Regions from separate parts of the Paenibacillus sp. NMA1017 genome, predicted to be linked through region 2. Evidence: predicted binding sites of a transcription regulator. Region 2 holds the regulator's gene; the other holds the start of a gene.
What was found. Region 2 encodes Rex, which represses fermentation and respiration genes when NADH is low (regulators of the CRP and FNR family bind a similar motif). Its sites were predicted from a motif close to TTGTGAAATATTTCACAA; they were not measured.

Region 1 (7,127 bases), on a different contig from region 2:
TTCATATTAACAGCCTCCTTTACTATTCTCATATAACATAACACCTCTTCAAAGCTCCGAAAAAATATAGAAATCCATTCCGTTCCCTATATATGTATATACCCACTAGCTCGTAACTTCCCTACCAAGTTCTCTGTGTGCTAAATCAAAAAACGCCTGATCCCCATTGAAATCATACTTGAAGTCAAGGGGTCAGGCACTTGTACCACTACCAAATCATATATTTCACTTCATACTTAATTGCTTGGTTGTCCAACACAAAGTTGAAGCGTCTTAATTTTTATTTCAAGCCTTTCCATACCCAGTTCTCTACCTCTGGCAAGTCAATACCCTCTTCGCGAATGAATTGATGATGTTTCTTAACCGTAGCATCCATTTCATCCACAATGTTGGTGTACTTCCCAGCGTCAGGTAAGTTTAGAACAGCTTCCTTCACTAAGTCAAAACGATCCATTTGATTCAATACACGCATATCAAATGGTGTCGTAATATCGCCGTTCTCACGGTAACCATGTACATGCAAATTATGATTGTAACGATCAAAGAACAAATCCTTGATCAGACCTTCGTAACCATGGAAAGCGAAAACTACTGGTTTATCCTTTGTGAAAAAATGATCAAACTCGGTGTCAGATAATCCACGCGGGTCTAGCTTTTGACTTCTCAGTTTCAGCAAATCTACCACGTTGATGTACCGAATCTTCAAGTCAGGCAGTTTTTCATGCAAAATGGAAATCGCAGCTAAACTTTCAATCGTTGGCTCTGTACCCGCAGAAGCAATGACAAGATCAGGTTCTCCACCTTGATCTGTACTTGCCCAGTCAATGATCTTCAACCCTTTATCCACCAATTCTTTCGCTTCATCAGCACTAAACCATTGGGGACGTGGGTGTTTAGACGAAACAATCAAATTGATCTTTTGACGGTCGTTTAAAATAGTGTCGAAAACAGCCAACAAGGAATTGGCATCAGCTGGAAGATACTCCCGAATAAATTCTGGTTTTTTATCAGCCAAATGACCTAACAAACCTGGATCTTGGTGTGTATACCCATTATGATCCTGTTGGAACACTGTTGAAGTTGCTACGACATTCAGTGATGGGATATCTGCACGCCATCCTTGATCCGTTGCTTTACGCAGCCACTTAAAGTGTTGGGTGATCATCGAGTCAACCACACGCAGGAAGGCTTCGTAACTTGCAAAGAAACCATGACGACCTGTTAACACATAACCTTCCAGCAGTCCTTCAGCTTGGTGTTCGGATAATTGAGAATCAATTACGCGACCATAGGATGATAAGAATTCATCATTAGGTTCAATAATTTGGTCCATCCATTGGCGTTTGGTTACTTCAAAAACAGGTGCCAAGCGGTTAGACATCGTTTCATCCGGTCCGAAGATTCTGAAATTACGATTTTCTTCATTTAAGACAACCACATCTTTAACGTATTTCCCTAAAACCGACATATCTTGCGCAATCACTTTACCAGGTACGGAGTTATCCAGCGCATAGTTACGGAAATCCGGTAATTTCAAGTCTTTAATGAGGTTACCCGCATTCGCAACAGGGTTCATTCCCATACGTTTATCACCTGTAGGTAGAATTTCAGCAAGCTCAGGTTTTAAACGACCGTTTTCGTCAAACAATTCCTCTGGTCTATAGCTATTCAGCCATTCTAATAAAGCAGGCGCGTGCTGCATATTTTTTTGATCGACTGGAATTGGAACCTGATGGGCACGGAACGAATTTGTATTCGGCACGCCGTCCCATTCCTTTGGACCTGTCCAGCCTTTAGGGGAACGGAATACAATCATCGGCCACGCCGGACGAGTAAGGTCATTATTTTCACGCGCATTCTTTTGAATAGCTTCAATTTTCTCGATGGCCGTATCCAATACTTTCGCCATTTCTGAATGCATGTGATCCGGATTTTCACCTTCAACAAAGAATGGCTCCCAACCCAAACCTTTAAAGTATGAGGTCAATTCTTCTTTTGATTGACGAGACATAATCGTTGGGTTACTAATCTTAAAGCCATTCAAGTGCAAGATTGGTAGCACTGCACCATCTGTGATGGGGTTGATAAATCTGTTAGAGAACCACGAAGCGGCTAATGGGCCCGTTTCAGCTTCGCCATCACCAATAACAACAGCCGAAATCAGATCAGGATTATCCAGAATGGCACCTACACCATGAGAAAGGGAGTAACCTAATTCTCCACCTTCATGGATAGATCCAGGTGTTTCAGGAGCAGCATGTGAAGCAATACCGCCAGGGAAAGAGAATTGTTTGAACAATTTCTTCATACCTGGGATATCTTGTGTAATTTGTGGATAGATTTCAGTGTAACTTCCATCCAGATAAGAATTTGAGACCATAACCTGGCCACCGTGACCAGGACCTTCAATGTAAAGCATGCTCAAATCATATTTATTAATAACACGATTTAGATGTGCATAAATAAAGTTTTGTCCTGGAATTGTGCCCCAGTGTCCAATAGGCTTAACCTTCACATCTGAATCTTTTAAAGGCTCTCTCAACAAAGGATTATCTTTTAAATAAAGCTGACCTACCGAAATGTAGTTCGTTGCACGCCAATATGCATCAAGTTTTTCTAAATATGTTTTAGATGAATAATCTGCTAACACGGGTGATAACGACATTGTGTCCACTCCCTAAGTAGTATTGTTTGTAATTTATTTCCGGAAATTTCATCTACATGTACATCATAACGCCGCGCCGATTAAATTCAACCTTTTTCACAAGTGATACGGTCCAATTTTGTGAAATTTTGAACATACTATGAAATATAAATTAAAAAGACAGTAAAAAAGCTCTTACATTAAAATATATAGAAGTATAAACCAATAAAATTTGTAATAAACGAGGTGATCGCAGGCTCCGATCCTTTTTTTCAAAACCATAAAAAAAAGACCGGAGAATTCTCCAGTCTTATCATTAGTGTACCGATACAAAGGTATTAAATTTCAAATATTTGTAATGAAATCGCATATGAGAAAACTCAAACGGCGTACCGTTATCTAAAAAGAACACACCTTCCATAATCCCTACAGGCTCATTTTCATTTAAATGTAGCAGCTTTTGATCATTCTCTTGGGACGGTTCTGCAAAAATGGATAAAAAAGATTTGGTGACGGCCAAGTTCCGCGAGTCTTCCAAATAATTAAAAATAGATCCCTCGATAATGGTCTGATTTAAATTCTGGACGATTTTAATGGGGATATAGCCTGTTTCAATCATAAAAGGATCATCATCAAATAGACGCAAGCGGACAATTTTGTAAACAAAATCATGAGTCTCCAAGAACAAATCACGCTGTAATTCTTCTGTTGGCGGAATGACCTCAAAACTCAGTACTTTGATTTTAGGCTTTTTACCATGCATTTGAAAATTATCAGTGACCCCTAGATTAGAGCCTTCGTAGTTAAAGATAGATTCATTTCTTATGTATAATGGATTAATAAATGTCCCGGAACCTTGTTTTTTGAAAATAATTCCGACATTCTCCATTTTAGTCAGAGCACGTTTAATTGAACTACGACTAACCTGGTAAGTCTCACTAAGACTACGTTCATCTGGCAATCTCATATCTGCAAACTTTCCCGCAAAGATTTTCATCTTGAGATCGTCAATAATTTGCTTATAGACAAATTGTGTCATATAGTACTCCTCTTTCAGGTCTTCTATAACTCCATATAGTTTACCATAACTTGCCCATTTCATCTCTTGTTTGTTTCTGTAGCTGAGTGGGCCTTCAACGAATAGGAAGCGTCCTCGCTTTTACTTTACATCTCTATGTATAATACCATGATTACATATACATAACACCACGGAATGTACCTTTAAATCAGCAGAAAATACAGAACCCCCACCTTTACTTCCGCAATAAGACCAAGCCTGTTTCGAGCCTTGAGGGATGTTTGACTAGACCAGGCTAAAATCCTTGAATACATTGTTATTATTTATCTTGTTCATACGTTTTTCTAATAAGATTAATGGGGGGGGAGATCATATTGGCTATCCGCTACAGCGTCATCATTCCAACCTATAATCGAGTCCAGCAATTGTTGCTTACACTCGCTTCATTTGAGACACAAACCTATCCAAAGCAACTATTCGAAGTCATTGTAGCTGATGACGGTTCTACAGATGGAACGAAAGAAATGGTCGAAGGCTTCAAAGTATCCTATCCTCTTATCTATGTGTCTCATCAGGAACAACGCGGTCGATCTGCCGTTCGAAATTTGGGGCTGCGCCGTGCAAAAGGGCTATACATCATCTTCTGCGACGCTGACTTTGTAGTATTACCGGAATTTATTAGGATCGTGAGCCGTTATCACCGTAAATATCCCAAGTCCGTGCTTTCAGGCATTCCTCACTCGTGGGACGATGCTTTTACCCATTATTACCCTGACTTTTCTCCTGAAGAAAAAGAACAATGTCGCAACATACTTACGCAGTCCAACTTATGGAATGCTGACTATGAAGCAGCGAACGAAATTACTCCGATCATAACCCCAGAAGATATCCTTCACCAAACGGGTGCACTGTCTAAAGTAGTTAGTCCCACAAGGGTTCCTCCCAATACGCAGAAACAATTTGCCTCAACAGACGTAGCTCCCTGGATGCTGCTGGTTACTCGTTGTGTAGCCATCAGACGCAGCCACTTGATTCGTATTGGAGGTTTCAATGAAAGGTTTGTGCTCTATGGACTCGAGGACTGGGACCTTGGCTATAGACTGCATCGCTTGAAGATTCCTTTTTATTGCATCAAAGAAGTGGTCGGATACCATCAGGAACATCCCACCTATCTCAGAGGTAACGTGTTAAATACGGAAAATCTGAGAATCATGTATGAAACCTACGGATTCAATGACTCCTCGTTAAATTTATTCGCCCTTATCCCTCCATCCGAGGATTTTGAGACCTACAAAAATACATTGCGGGTATTGCGCAGGGGATTCCGCTCTAGGTTAACACGCTCATCAGCACTGTTATTAAGAAGAACACTACGCATTGCAGCCAAGCAGTTCTACGATCAAAGCAATACTCATGCATACAAAAAATCATTACACTTGATAAAAAGGAAAGCAGCGAACCGGAAAAGTCGAGTCGCTCACGTGTTACGAGAAATGCTGGTGAAGTCTGAAAAGCTGGTGGAATAGCAAGAGGCCGGAAGGGCACGAGACACATGAATTTTTCCCGTAATAAAAAGACTCCTCCATATGAGAGCAGGCCAAACTCGGCAAGCTGTCTTATGGAAGAGTCATATGCAACTTTTTCTTACTTTTGTTTTTCCGTTAATGTTCTCACTTTAATAGGATGCAGATTCGCCTCGATTTGAGCCCGCTGGGGTTCATACCACTCTGGCAGCATTAATTTCTGCCCCAAAGATTCAACAGGTTCATTATTAGCAAATCCCGGTGGATCTGTTGCAATTTCAAATAGGATGCCGCCTGCTTCTCTGAAATATATCGCATTAAAATATTGGCGGTCTATGATTGGAGTCGGCTGATAGCCATAATGCTGGACTGCGCTTCTCCATTCTTCATGTTGTTCGAAATCTTTTGCACGCCATGCAATGTGATGTACCGTGCCTGCTCCACCAAATCCTAAATCCATTTTGACGAGCGGTACATCTACGATGTTGCCAATTTCTCCTACGGACTGATAACGGGCATATTCAGCGTCTTCAGCGATTTTCGTAAATCCGAGTATGCTCTCCAATGCATCCATTGTTTTCTGTGGGTTGACGCTAAATAGCACGGCACCTCCAAACCCCTTAATTGCTTTATCGGCCGAAATGCCACCGTAAGACCAAGTACTATTCGCTCCCGCTTCACGTTCGACAAGCTCAAGACGTAGACCCTCATTATCCTCGAATTGAAGATATTGTTCAGAAAAACGGCTCGTTTTCGTAACTTGAATATCAAAGCTTTCCAAACGGTGCTGCCAAAAATCAAGTGAACCTGGGGGTACCACATACGTGGTTATACCCACCTGGCCACCTCCGATTCGTCCTTTAGGAGTTCCTGGCGCAGGAAAAAAAGTAATGATTGTTCCAGGACTTCCTGCCTCGTTGCCAAAGTACAAGTGGTAAACCTCAGGAGCATCGAAGTTGATTGTTTTCTTCACTAACCGAAGCCCCAGGACGCCGGCATAGAAGTCGACATTTTCCTGCGGATTACCAGCAAAAGCTGTAATATGATGGATACCTGTAGTTTGAAGTGACATATAAAACCCTCCTTTAATCGTAGGAACCTTTATTTTTTGTTGTTGATGACTTTTAATGACCTAAACATCATGTTTTATCTAAGTAATGCATCAATGGAATATGAACCTGCCCCTGTCAACGCAATACCAATTACGACTGCAATAAGAACTAGCGGATATTCATAGCCATTAGCTGTGGCCCAGATCCCGTTTGGACCATGTACTTTAAAAATCGCTCCGAGCATAGTCGCCGTAATCAACAATGCAGCCAGTGGAGTGAGCAATCCTACAGTAAATAGAGCTCCTCCCAACAATTCCATCACCCCAGCAGCCACTGCCATGAACACCCCGGGCTTAATGCCGATCGATTCCATCCAACCGCCGGTACCTTTTGGACCGTAACCGCCAAACCAACCAAAAAGCTTCTGAGCTCCGTGCCCTACCAATAACAATCCAACCACCAAACGTATCAGTAACAATCCACTTGCCAACATAAAAATCACTCTCCATATTATATTATTTTAAGATTATTAAATTAGAGATATTAAATAAAATTAAATTCATTGTTTAGCGATTTGAGCCTGTTCTTTTTTTAGTTTTTCAGGCGTAACATCGTCTCCATTCGGATCATAAATCGTAGCGTTCAAGAGAATGCTCTGTACAGAACCCCGGAAGATTTGAAGGTATTCTTTGCGAAGATCCGTTTGTTCCGTTTTTTCAATTTCAGTTAATCCGATTTCTTTTGCTTTTTTTGCGAGCTGATTAATTCTTTCTAAAATTGTAATCATGTATATACCTCCCTGTTCATAATTTGCTGTTGTTTTATCTTTAATTTATTTATCTTGATATAAAGATATAATATTTTTCTATCCGTGTCAATACTTTTTCTAA
Region 2 (7,127 bases):
AGTCGGTTAATCAAATTGGCGGCTATCGCATTCAAGGCAAAGACGAAGCAGACGCACGCCGGTTGATGGCGGACGCCAAGGCGCTGGAGCAGGCGGGTGCTTTTGGCATTGTACTGGAACTGGTAACTGAGGAAGTGGCAACAGCGATTTCTAAAGAACTTTCCATACCAACCATTGGGATTGGTGCTGGACGTGGATGTGACGGTCAAGTACTCGTTTATCACGATCTGATTCAGTACGCATCGCCTTATTTCAGCAAACGCTTTGTTAAAACCTATGCCGATGTAGCCGGCTTGATCCGTAGCAGCATTGAGCAATATGTGAGTGATGTGAAAGGGCGGGCATTTCCAGCAGCGGAGCATGTGTTCAGCGCGGATGACCGCGTTGTGGAATCCCTGTACGGTAAGGCAAAAGGACAGACACAAGAACAAGCTAAGGAAAAGGTGGAATCTCGGCCATGATCATCGTAAGAGAAGTGGCTCAGTTGCGCAAGATTATTGCTGAACGTCGGCAGCTTGGGACAAACGGAGCAAAAACAGTACACGGTTCTGCCTCTTTACAGCAACATAAAGTCGGCTTTGTACCAACGATGGGATACCTGCATGAAGGACATGCGAGCTTGATGCACAAGGCGCGTGAAATGGCAGATACGGTGGTGCTTAGCATTTTCGTAAATCCGATTCAATTTGGACCAAATGAAGATCTAGACAGCTATCCTCGCGATGAAGCTCGTGATTTGGAGGTAGCGCGGCGCGAAGGCGTGGATATTGTTTTTTTGCCAACTGTAGCAGAAATGTATCCACAACCAACCCAAACCAAAGTTCGTGTATCCGCTTTGACAGATCGCTTGTGCGGTGCTTCCCGTCCCGGCCATTTTGATGGTGTGACTACGGTGGTAGCCAAGCTTTTTAACATGATAGGTCCTGATTTGGCCTTTTTTGGGATGAAGGACGCGCAGCAGGTTGCTGTGCTCCAGCAGATGGTGACTGATCTCAATATGAACGTGACTATCGTACCTTGTCCCATCGTCAGAGAGGCGGATGGTTTGGCCCTCAGCTCCCGTAACGTGTATTTAAGTGCAGAACAGCGCGAGCAGGCATTGGTGCTGTCCCAGTCACTGCGTAAGGTGCAGGAAGTGAGCGAAGATATAGTAACAAACACAATTACGATTCGTCAGTTACATCAAATGGTGGAGTCCATCATTACTTCCTCTCCTTTAGCAGATATTGATTACATTGAAATATTAACTTTTCCCGGTCTGGAGCCCCTTCTTCCCGAGCAGCGGCTATGTGATGTTGAGGAAGACGTCATCGTAGCGCTGGCTGTGAAATTTGGCAATACCCGACTGATTGACAATATAAGAATACAGAAGGCGGAGGTGCTTTCCCATGTTTAGAACCATGATGAAATCCAAAATTCACCGCGCTACGGTTACGGAAGCTAACCTGAACTATGTGGGGAGTATCACTATAGATGAAGATCTCATGGAGACATCGGATCTGTTGGAGAATGAAAAGGTTCAAATTGTAAACAATAACAATGGAGCTCGACTGGAAACCTATGTTATCCCCGGACCTCGTGGGAGCGGAGTGATCTGTCTCAACGGTGCGGCAGCCCGTTTGGTGCAGCCTGGTGATACAGTCATTATTATTTCCTATGCTTCCATGTCAAATGAAGAGGCCAAAACATACAAACCAACAGTGGTATTTGTTGATGAACATAATAAACCAGCCCAAACGATGAACAAAGAAGTACACGCGACGATCATGTAATGAATGGGAGTACGGATGAAACCCGTCTTTTAAGCGAAAAATGTGAGTGTATTAATCCATCTTTCATAAGGGCGGGATGCGCATGTTCCAGCATGTATTCGCAGAAATGAACAGCATGTTAGATGATATCGTGAAGCATTACCCATCAGCCCAGGGCTCCCGCAGGCAGGAGCTGCTACAGCACTGGAGTCTGCTGCGGAGAATGAGTGACGGAATTATGGATGAGTGGCTGGCCTTTGAGGAAAAAATGGTTTGCCTGCGTGCAGCCGGGTTTTCCGCGGAGACTGATATGTCTGGCATGGAGCTGCCTGAAAAAGAGCTGCCAGCTTTTAATCGGGGGCAAGGGTATTATCGATTACTCATGTACCCTGAGGCGATCCAACAATTTGAGCAGGTACTACAGCATTTTCCGAACAGCTGGCAGAGTCGCATGTATATGGGAATGGCTTATTTTCAACTAGATGATTCAGCAGAGGCTGTATGCCATTTTCAGAAGGTGCTGGACCTGACTGACCAGGCAGGACTAAAGGCGGTCATCTATAATGCGCTAGGCTGTCTGTTGGCAAAGCAGGCTGACGTAGAGGAGGCGCAAAAATGTTTTGCTCTCGCACATCAGTTCGATCCTGCGTTACCCGAGCCGCTGCACAATATGGAAGCCTGTCTGTCCGGTACCGAAAAGCTTCGATACGACAACTCCATGATGACCTGGATGTAGTGTCAGACACCGAGTAAGACGATGCATGCCCACCTCTCAGGCGGCGTGTGCATCGTCTTTTTTGGCTGTCTTAATTTCCAAACAGGCGATCTTCTGCTATGCTAATATACAGAGTTATTATTTTTGTAAGTGTCATAAGAAAGGATTAGCCCGAATGAAATTTGCGGTATTGGATTTTGAAACGACAGGCACCCAGTCCGCGGATGACATCATTCAAGTCGGACTTGCAATTATAGATCATGATAACAGCATTTCCCGTGTTTATGGCTCTTATGTAAACCCTGGCAGATCTATTCCACCTTTTATCTCCGGATTGACCGGAATTACAGACGATGACGTTAAGGATGCTCCTGCACTTGAAGAAATGATGATGGAGCTCGTGCCTATGCTGGACGATGTTGTACTGGTCGGTCATAATGTGGCGTTTGATTTTAATTTTTTGCAAAACGCTCTGGATCGGTGCGGATATTTGCCGTTTAGCGGAAGAATCTTGGATACAATGGATTTTCTGAAAATTATGTTTCCATCGCTATCTTCTTATCAGTTGGGTTTTGTGTCTTCTGAGTTCGGGCTGGCGCATGATCGCCCTCACCAAGCAGACAGCGACGCGTTGGCTACGGCTGAGGTGTTTTTAAAGTGTCTGGGTGAGCTTCAAGCATTACCTCTGATAACGATACAGCGGCTAAGCGATTTGTTTGCAGAGGAAGACAGTGACCTTGGATGGTTTCTTGATGGGGTGCGTGAAGAGAAAGAGCTTGATCCTATTCAGGATTTGGAGGGACATCAGTTTTTTCGTCAGCTTGCGCTAAAAGTGGAAGATTGGACGGAGCTAGCTGCTCCGCGTAAAGAAGATGACCCGAATCCACTGTCAGGTGTTTCCTTTGAGGAGTACATGGATGATGTGCGGGACAATTTGCGTTCATCCTTGAGCCAATATGAGGAGCGCGAGGCACAGATACAGATGATTGAGGGTGTAAATCAGGCACTGAGTGAAGACAAGCATCTACTGATCGAAGCAGGTACAGGAACAGGAAAATCCCTCGGTTATTTGCTCCCATCACTGTATCACAGTGTAAAAAAAGGACAGCGCGTTATGGTAAGTACACATACGATCAACCTACAGGAGCAATTACGCGAGCGCGACATTCCGATGCTGACCAAGGTGATTCCGTTTCCGTTCCGGGCTGCTATTTTCAAGGGTCGGGGACATTATTTGTGTCTGCGTAAGTTTGAACATAAAATAAACAGAAGAGACTTCGCGACACCGAAGGAAGATTTAATTACAGCGGCTCAGATGATCGTCTGGTTGACGCTAACAGAAACCGGTGATGATGAAGAACTAAACCTGAGCAACCGTGGAGGGGATTTCTGGGAAACGGTGGCGAGTGATTCAGAGTCCTGTCTTGGTCGTTCTTGCCCATGGTTCCGCAAATGTTATTATCATCGTGCACGCCATGAAGCAGGAATAGCGGATGTCGTTATTACGAATCACTCTAAGTTGTTCACAGACGTCAAAGCAAGTCATCAGCTGTTGCCGAGCTATGAACATCTGGTGATTGATGAAGCCCATCATCTGGAGGAAGTAGCTGGTAATCACCTAGGTATGCATATGAAATATTTCACACTCGTGCATACACTGACGCGACTGTTCAAAGACAGCAAGAATGGACAACTGCCTTCACTTCGTCAACAGTTGGCGAAATCGGGGCACGAGAAGTCGGCGGATTGGGCCTCAACCATCGACCAGATGTATCCGCTCGTGTTAGAGGTGAAGGAAACATGGGACCTGCTAAGCGACAAGCTGTTTGGCATGTTGCCAGAGCGAAGCGATGCAACACCGGGTGAAACAGGCCAGTTTTCTTCCCGTCTCAAACCTTCGGCCAAGCCTGCAAAGTGGGATCAGGCGGGAGCTTTGGAAAATCAGCTATATGTAACGATGAGTGAAATTTTGCGCAAGGGCGACAAGCTGATGCTGGACGTCAAGGAAGAACATGACGATTATGCAGCTGATAGCCTCATTACAGATATTACGGGTCTGCTCAAGGATTTGGCGGGGATCCGAGAAAATTTGCGCTTTTTTATGCGACTTGATGATGAAACAACCGTATACTGGCTTGAAGCGAGTGGGCAATTCCGTAGTAAATCATTACAATTTTATGCGGTGCCCGTCGATGTGAGCCGCCAGTTGAAAGAAATGTTTTTTGACAAAAAAAGAAGCATTATTCTGACGTCTGCTACCTTATCGGTAGATAAGTCGTTTCAGTACATGATCGATCAGCTCGGCTTGCAGGAGGCCGCAGATCAAGAGCGGCTGATGACTTCGCAGCTCCCGTCACCCTTTAATTACAGGGATCAGGTGTTGCTGGTCATTCCACGGGATTTTCCAAGTGTGAAGGGCAGTGTAGGAGATGCACATTTTGTAGATATGCTCGTTAGCTCTCTAGGAGCGACTGCTCAGGCGACGCGGGGGAGAATGCTTGTTCTGTTTACTTCCTATCGGATGCTCCGGCAAGTTTATGAGCCGCTCAAAGAGGCGTTAGCATCCAGCGAAATTACTGTGCTGGGACAAGGCGTGGACAGTGGGAGTCGCAGCAAGTTAACCCGCCGTTTTCAGGAAGCCAAAGCTTCTGTATTGCTGGGAACCAGTAGCTTCTGGGAAGGCGTCGATATTCCGGGGAAGGCACTGACTTGTCTGGCCATTGTTCGTTTGCCGTTTCAACCGCCAAATCACCCGTTGCTGGAGGCAAAAAGCGAGCTGCTTCAGCAGCAGAAGAAGAATCCATTTATGAAGCTGTCTGTACCACAAGCGGTCATTCGCTTCAAACAGGGATTTGGGCGGTTGGTACGTACAGCGAGCGACCACGGGGTCGTTATCGTTTATGATACGCGTGTGATCGAATCCTATTATGGAAAGCACTTTTTGTACTCGTTACCGGGACCAAAAATGGAGCATATGCCATCGGAGCAAATGGTGCCCCGCATCGCCGAATGGCTCCAATCCGCCCCGGAGACCGAGGCATAACGGACGGACACTGAGTATGTTCGTTACAATTAGGGGGAGCAAGTATGAAATCAGATAAAATTTCAGAGGCTGTCGTACGGAGGTTACCCGTATATTTACGTTATCTGAATGCACTGCACAAACGGGAGGTGGCTACGGTCTCTTCTCAAGAGTTGGGACAGAGGCTAGATTTGAACCCGGCCCAAATCCGTAAAGATCTCGCCTATTTTGGAGATTTTGGTCGGAAGGGTATCGGTTATGATGTTTCTTATCTAATTGAAAAAATACGCCATATCCTGAAAATTGACCAGCAAATTAATGTAGTATTGGTCGGAGCGGGTAATCTGGGGCAAGCCCTTTCGAATTATAACGCTTATTTAAAAGACAATATGAAGATTGTAGCGGTATTTGATGCGTTTCCGGATAAGGTAGGAACCAAGATCAATACTTTGGTCGTTCAACCGATGGATGAACTGGAAGCGACTGTGAAAGAAAAAAACATTCGAATTGGGATTATTACCGTACCTGATTTTGAAGCACAGCACGTGGCTGATAGGCTTATTGAGAGCGGAATTGGAGCAATCCTGAATTTTGCACCGACTACTCTCAAGGCACCGGCCAACATTCGGATTCATGCCACAGACTTTACAACTGATTTGCTTAGCCTCGCTTATTATCTGGAGGACGGAAAGGAAGAAACACAATATGACAGTGAATAAATGGATGATTAAAAACGGCTCTTTTGCCGTAAATGGATCAGAAGCTGGGGTAATCCATGGTTTTATGATTGTGGAGGATAGTCGTATTACTTATATTGGCGAAACCTTGCCTGCGGGTGAGGAAGAGACGGAAGCGATTGATGGTAAGGGCTTATTGTTTTTACCTGGTCTGATCAATACTCATGGTCATGCGGCGATGTCTCTGCTGCGTGGGCATGGAGATGATTTGGCACTTCAAGTATGGCTTCAGGAAAAAATGTGGCCTATGGAAGCCAAGTTTACATCTACAGACGTGTACTGGGGCACATCCTTGTCTGTGCTGGAAATGCTGAAAGGTGGGACAACGACCTTCCTGGACATGTACGATCATATGGATGAGGTGGCTCGTGTAGCTGAAGAGTCAGGTATTCGTGCAAGTCTGATGCGTGGAGCAATTGGACTATGTTCGGAGGAAGAACAGCGGATCAAGCTGGCTGAGGCCGTGACTTTTGCGCGTAACTGGCACGGTAAAGCAGACGGCCGTATTACAACGATGATGTCACCGCATGCGCCATATACATGTCCCCCTGCATTTATTGAAAAATTCGTACAAGCTGCGCATGATCTCGATTTGCCGCTGCATACGCATATGTCTGAGACGATCGCCGAAGTTGAGCAAAACGTACGAGACTACGGTTTGCGTCCAGTTGCACACTTGGATAAGCTTGGCTTTTTCTCCCGTCCTTCGCTTGTTGCTCATGGCGTTCATTTGAACGACGAAGAAATAGCTCTACTGGCGGAACGTGGTGTAGCAGTTTCGCACAATCCAGGTAGCAACTTGAAGCTGGCAAGTGGTGTGGCAAGAGTGCCTGAATTGCTGCGTGCAGGGGTTACTGTTTCTCTCGGAACGGATGGTCCTGCCAGCAATAACAACCTGGATA

Region 1: the regulator Rex is predicted to act here: its motif matches at 2,784-2,801, upstream of AC5ELV_RS23365 (phosphoketolase family protein).

Annotation. Positions count from the first base shown of each region.
Region 1 is NZ_JBZXYR010000014.1:29,838-36,964, forward strand. It holds gene AC5ELV_RS23360 (aldo/keto reductase) at 1-5, opposite strand, end outside; gene AC5ELV_RS23365 (phosphoketolase family protein) at 281-2,665, opposite strand; gene AC5ELV_RS23370 (GntR family transcriptional regulator) at 2,961-3,683, opposite strand; gene AC5ELV_RS23375 (glycosyltransferase) at 4,037-5,188, shown strand; gene AC5ELV_RS23380 (ring-cleaving dioxygenase) at 5,307-6,257, opposite strand; gene AC5ELV_RS23385 (DoxX family protein) at 6,332-6,730, opposite strand; gene AC5ELV_RS23390 (DUF896 domain-containing protein) at 6,797-7,024, opposite strand.
Region 2 is NZ_JBZXYR010000002.1:183,260-190,386, reverse strand. It holds gene panB (3-methyl-2-oxobutanoate hydroxymethyltransferase) at 1-461, shown strand, start outside; gene panC (pantoate--beta-alanine ligase) at 458-1,396, shown strand; gene panD (aspartate 1-decarboxylase) at 1,389-1,772, shown strand; gene AC5ELV_RS05790 (tetratricopeptide repeat protein) at 1,855-2,487, shown strand; gene dinG (ATP-dependent DNA helicase DinG) at 2,642-5,509, shown strand; gene AC5ELV_RS05780 (redox-sensing transcriptional repressor Rex) at 5,554-6,207, shown strand; gene AC5ELV_RS05775 (amidohydrolase) at 6,194-7,127, shown strand, end outside.